One region of the Parabacteroides sp. APC149_11_2_Y6 genome, then DNA from elsewhere that is predicted to be linked to it. Evidence: riboswitches for the same ligand, from Rfam matches in the RefSeq annotation. Region 1 holds a riboswitch; the other holds the start of a gene.
The links. A riboswitch is a leader RNA that binds a small molecule or an ion and turns the genes downstream of it on or off. The one in region 1 is predicted to bind cobalamin.
Positions count from the first base shown of each region.

Region 2: linked by a shared signal. The riboswitch ahead of ACGE0T_RS11845 (ABC transporter substrate-binding protein) and the one ahead of ACGE0T_RS00310 (TonB-dependent receptor plug domain-containing protein) in region 1 are both predicted to bind cobalamin.

Region 1 is NZ_CP173709.1:86,886-90,045, reverse strand. Features, by position in the region: gene tamL (translocation and assembly module lipoprotein TamL) at 1-202, shown strand, start outside; gene ACGE0T_RS00315 (clostripain-related cysteine peptidase) at 373-1,593, shown strand; cobalamin riboswitch at 1,695-1,948, shown strand; gene ACGE0T_RS00310 (TonB-dependent receptor plug domain-containing protein) at 1,982-3,160, shown strand, end outside.
Region 2 is NZ_CP173709.1:2,836,755-2,839,914, forward strand. Features, by position in the region: gene ACGE0T_RS11840 (iron chelate uptake ABC transporter family permease subunit) at 1-388, opposite strand, end outside; gene ACGE0T_RS11845 (ABC transporter substrate-binding protein) at 397-1,554, opposite strand; cobalamin riboswitch at 1,600-1,799, opposite strand; gene ACGE0T_RS11850 (precorrin-2 C(20)-methyltransferase) at 1,889-2,587, shown strand; gene ACGE0T_RS11855 (glutamine synthetase) at 2,674-3,160, opposite strand, start outside.

The DNA of each region.
Region 1 (3,160 bases):
ATTTGAACTGAAAGACTTTTTCAAAGACCTGGCACTGGGAACAGGAGTCGGTATACGATATGACCTGACCTTTATTGTTCTCCGCCTGGATTTGGGTATCGGTATTCATGTTCCCTATGAAACCGGCAAAAAAGGATATTACAACATTCCCAAATTTAAGGATGGACTGGGACTTCACTTTGCCATTGGATATCCGTTCTAAAACAATTACAGCTAATTCTAACAGCTTGTCATATAATAAACTATCCTTTTAAAAGGTTGTTTTTCAAAAAATATAGTGACGATACGGACCCAAAATGTGACAATTTATCCACTATCTCATCTTTGCAAATGATACTTTTGTTTCGAAATAACAACTATTTAAAAACAAAGATGAAAAAGTTCTACTTTTTATTATTATTGCTATTTGCCGTTGGATTTACAAATTGTAGCAAAGAGGATGCTCCCGATGTACCTCCCATAGATCCGAATGAAGCCAGACCACATGCAAAAACGAATCGTACTGTTTTAGCATATCTGGTAGGAGATATGAGTTTATGGTATGCGCTGGAAGAGACTGTAAACCAAATGGAAAAAGGCTGGGATGATGATATAGATGGAACCCTATTAGTATATCTTGATAATTCCAACCATTTAACCCAATTCGGTCAGCCGGTATTATTGGAAATCACGCACGATACGACAGACATGATCGTCAGCAAAGTAGTCAAAACCTACGAAGATCAAGATGCCGGAAATCCGAATGTAATGCAGACTGTCTTGAGTGACGTCGTCACTCTCTATCCGGCAGAGTCACAAGGATTGATAATCGGAGCACACGGCAATGGTTGGTTACCCGGAATAAAAAATGACAGCGAAACCAAAGGTATAGCAGGTCCGGACCGTTATGGAAGTACACTGGAAATTGCAGACCTGGCAAAAATACTTCCTGTAAAATATGATTTTATTATTTTCCATGCCTGTAATATGTCCAATGCCGAAAGCGTTTACCAGCTACGGAATAAATGCGACTACATAATGGCTTCGGCTCTCCCTCTTCCCGGATACGGATATCCCTATGAAACAATTATCCCGTATCTATATACTAAACCACATGCAGACTTGTACAAAGCTGCCAAGCTAAGCGCTACAGACTATAGTACTAATAAGAATAAAAATACTTTCGATGGATTTACCGTTGCCATAACAAAAACATCCGAATTGGAAAATCTGGCAACCGCAACCTCCAAGCTACTGGAAAGTATAAATATGAGTTATGACGAAATGCGTCATACTCTTAATGAAAATAAAAATCTCGTTGATTACTACGAGTCTATTTTACTGGATATAAGTGGGTTATATTTCCTATCAGAAAATGAAGATTTAAAAAACACATTTAAAAACGCAATAGACAAAGCAATCATACAATTTTACTTTGTTCCGGGAGATATTTCAGAGCAAGAAGAACTTATAAGAATAGCGGATTATGGAAGCGGCCTGTCTTTTTATTTGCCGATACTCCGGAATACTCCGGGTTTAAATCAGATAAATACCGCATTCAAAAACAATTATGACTGGTCCAAAGCAACTGGTTTTGATAAAGACAGGAAATAAAACAATTGAATAGATACTCTACTTGATGAATCCTTAACAAATACACCTGTGGGGTATCCGGTTTTTCCGGATACCCTTTTTTTATGTTCAAAAGAATTATATCTTTGCACGCAGATTATGGTGTAACAGTACCGTTTCCACGGTCTGTTAGTAAAAGGGAAGCCGTTGAAAGTACGGCGCTGTACCCGTAGCTGTAAGTTCTGAAACCCCGGCAAAACTCGTTGCCACTGACAAATAGCCAACAAATGGAAAGTTCAGTATAACTGTCACTTGTCCACTGCCAGCTATTAAGTTGGGAAGGTAGCCGAAATAAGGGAGAACAAGCCAGAAAACCTGCCATAATCCTTTATACAATCTCTCGGGTGAAGAGGTTGATAAATCGATAATTATGCAGAATACGTACATCAAGAAGATTTTAAGCCTGCTATTATTCTGGCTTAATGGCATTATGTTTTTACATGCCCAAGTCGACACGACTAAGACCTATCAACTGAAGGATGTCGAGGTTGTCGGTAAATCGCGTCCGTCTGTAATGCGCGAAACCACTCCCCTGCAAATAATGAACCGCAACAGTATTGAAAGACTTGGCGTGCAGGATTTATCGGAAGCTGTAAAACGTTTTTCCGGTGTTACAGTGCAGGACTATGGCGGTATCGGAGGTTTAAAGACTGTCTCCGTTCGTAGCCTTGGAGCCAAACATACGGCTGTCAGCTATGACGGCGTAACCATCACCGATGCCCAAAGCGGGCAAGTGGACATCAGCCGATTTTCTCTGGATAATGTAGAAATGGTATCCCTATCCATCGGGCAATCCGACGATATCTTCCAGACAGCAAGAATGTATGCATCGGCAGGGGCGCTGAGTATAAAGACAAGTAGGCCCAGATTTCAGGATAAATCATACAACCTTTTTGCAAAAATTAAAGGAGGCTCTTTCGGGCTGTTTAATCCGGCAATCCGTTATGACCAGAAAATAGGAAATAAATGGGCTACGACTTTATATGCAGACTGGCTCAGTGCCAAAGGTGATTACCCTTTTACGCTGATTAACGGAAAAGAAATAACAAAAGAAATCCGTAAGAATAGTGATACTTATGCGTTACGCCTCGAAGCAAATGTATTTGGTGATTTTGGAAAAGGAGGGAATTTAAAAGGGAAGGTATACTATTATAACTCTGAACGTGGACTCCCAGGTTCTGTCATTCTTTACAACGACAATGCCAAAGAAAGGCTATGGGACAAAAACTTTTTCACTCAATTTCATTATGACAATCAGTTTACTGATTTCCTCAAATTCCAGGCCAGTATTAAATATAACTACTCATTCAGTAAATACAGGGATATCAATGATAAGTATTCAGGAGGAATGCAGGAAGACCTGAACACACAAAACGAATACTATGGTTCCGCAGGCATTTTATATACGCCTTTGCAATATCTGTCTTTTACATTGAATACGGATATTGCACGTAATACGCTTGAGAATAATTTTATAGACTCGCCTCTCCCCAAACGCCTGACGTCACTTACGGCAGTTGCAGCACAATATAAGAGCCCCATTCTTACA
Region 2 (3,160 bases), 2.4 Mb from region 1:
ACAGGGCTATTTCCCCCATAAACCCGAGACGGCTCAACGCAACGCCCCCTATGCTACCACTCAACAAAACGACAAATGCCACTCCCATACTCGCCCCCGAACTGATACCTAATACGGAAGGTCCGGCAAGCGGATTACGGAACACGGTTTGCATCTGAAGCCCGCTGACGGATAATCCGGCTCCGGCTACCAATGCGGTAAGCGCCTGGGGCAAACGGGACTTCCAGATTATATTTTGCCAGGTAACCGATTCACCTCCATTCCCGCAAAGGATATTCCACACGGACTTCAAAGGGATGGAAACGGAACCTAATATCAGATTCAGGAACAGCAAAACCAAAATGGCTGCTACGATCAGAAGCATCGAAAATGAAGTGGATTGTCTCATCTGCCCGCTCATTTTAATAATGCATAATAGACCGGTGTATGCTCCGGCAATAAATCCGGATGGAATATATGGAGCAGGTCGGCAAGGACTACTTCCGGCTCTGTCGGCATATTCTCGTAGAAAGGGGTATCTTTCATATTGCAATAGATAATCCCTTTTTCTTTGAATGCACGGAAATCGGCATACCGGGGGTCTTGTTCTTTCAATGCGTCATAACTGAAAATACCGGGGTAGCTATTCACAATACGCCAATAAGAAGCGTCATCTCCTTGGTTATAGACCGTTTCAAAATCCAGCGTAACACCGCCCGAACGTTCATCGTCTTTCAGAAAATAATCGGCCCCGGCATCCTTAAACAATTGGGCAAGGAAACTTTCCCCTCCCACTGCATACCAGTTACCTCCCCGCATTTCACCGCTCAGGACAACCGGGCGTTTCTTTACGTGGCCCTCAGCCGTTAATGCTTTCAATTCATTATATCGTTTTTCGATTACAGTAAATTTATCGCAGGCTTTCTGTTCTTCTCCCAGCAACAACCCTATGAACTTAAGCCATTCGGCTTGTCCGAGCGGAGTCATTTCCTTATAGCCCAAATGAGGAATCAAAGGGATTCCCACATCTTTCAGGGTTTCATATCCGCCACGTTTAAATGGTGAAACCAGAATAAGGTCCGGATTCATGCTCATAATGATTTCGTTATCGAAATTACCTTCTATACCGATTTTAGCGGTCTGCCCTTCTTTCAGACGCTTAGTCATTTCTTTATTAAACAGGTGACGGGTACTGGTCACGCCTACCACTTTATCGAGGGCATCCAGTTTGATAAAGTTGGACAGTTGCAGGGATGTCATGCAAATAACGCTCCGGATAGGATATTCAATCTGCATGTATTCGGATGGGATACCGGTTGGCTTTGTACCCCGTTTCACTAATGCATAACGGAAGATATTGCTTTCTTCATGCTGCGGGTCTTGTATATCCACCAATATAAAATCTTTTTTATACTGGAGATTGAATCCTTTGGCATACTGGGGAACAATATGCATAGGGGTAGCAACAGCTTCCTCCACCGGAATATTCCCTTTGTCTGCGTGATTTCCTTTCGAACCGCATCCTCCCCCTAATAATATCAGGGCAAGGGCACCAGCCACTAAATACTTATTCATATCTGTTTTTGTTTTTCGATACAATCGTCCAACCCCACGAGGACGTAGTTTTAAATACAAATGGCAGGTCTTCTGACTTGCTTCCATGCTGAAAGCCTTCCCGGTATATCATAACCAGTGGCAAAAGGTGTTATCAGCATGTTTATAAAGCTTCACAGCAGCGTGGACTGTCCGGGATTTACACCCGGTTCCCTTTTAATCCGCCTCCCGAACGGGAGAGTGGAACCGATTCTGCCGGCAAATGTAATAAGAAAATAAAGAAGATTGGAATTCAAGGGCTGATTATTTGGATTGTCTGGTGATTTTAGGCAGTTTTGTATCCCAAAAAGAAAATATGAATGATCCGATAAACTTTGTATCGCTTGGTCCGGGGGAACCTGAACTTATTACAGTAAAAGGGTTGAAGGCGCTTCAACAGGCTGATATTATCTATTGTCCGGCTACCAAAAGCAAAAACGGACAGACTTTATCCCGTGCAGCGGATATTGTACAGGCTTTAGGAATCGATGTGTCTGCCATCTCTCCATTTATGTTACCGATGAGCAAAGACCGGACATCCGCATGGAAAGCTTATGATACATTATTTGAAGAAGCATCCGGACAATATAACGCAGGCAAACGGATTGTTATTGTAGCAGAAGGTGATGCCGGTTTTTATTCTTCCATCCAATATATTTATGACAAACTGGTTGCTGCCCGTATAGAAGTCCGACGGATAGCCGGTATTCCCGCATTCATTGCAGCCGGAGCACTTGCCGGACTGCATATTGTAAAACAGGAAGAACAGATTGTTGTGATACCCGGAACACCGACAGTAGACGAGCTATCGGAGAAAATCCAAGCCGGGTATGTAATCGTCATCATGAAATTATCCCAATGTACAGAAGCAGTGCATGCATGTATCCGGCTGTTTCCGGACAAAGCCTACCACTATTTTGAGAATGTAGGGACAGATAAGGAGTATTACACATCCGACCCAAAGGTGATTTCCGGAAAGACATTTCCCTATTTCTCGTTGATGATTATACAATAAATCCCTGCTATCCGAGGACAAGGGCACCTCTTTCAATAGCAGGGATTCAACTCAAAAGTTACCTAAAAACAAAACGTTGACTTATCTTATGCGATACACATAATCTCTTTTAAACGGTCGATATGGAAACGAAGGGTATCCAGATAAGGCATTACCGAGTTATGATACATAACAGCCTTCATATGCATATCTTCCATTTTATTGGTTGCACGGCTGGCTTCACGCATCTTACGGGCATTATAAAGGATTCCTGAAATATGTCCGTTCATCTCTTCCATCATTTTGCAGCCTTCCCAATAGATTGCTTCTGCCTCCTCCGGCATATAGACGGTACTTGCCTGCGATACGGTATCCAGCATATTCTGCTGATAAGCGCCTGCCATAGGAATTAGTTTGTGAATTGCATGATGACATAGCGAATGAGCTTCTTCCTGCTGTTTCGTCAATGAGACCTCCCACTTTGTTTCCTTTTCATCCGAGATAGATTTGGATACTTTACGGGAGCCGAAGCATTCCGATGCGATTCTTAACCATGTTTCTGTTTCGAAAACTTTCGCTGCAATTCCTGTCAAA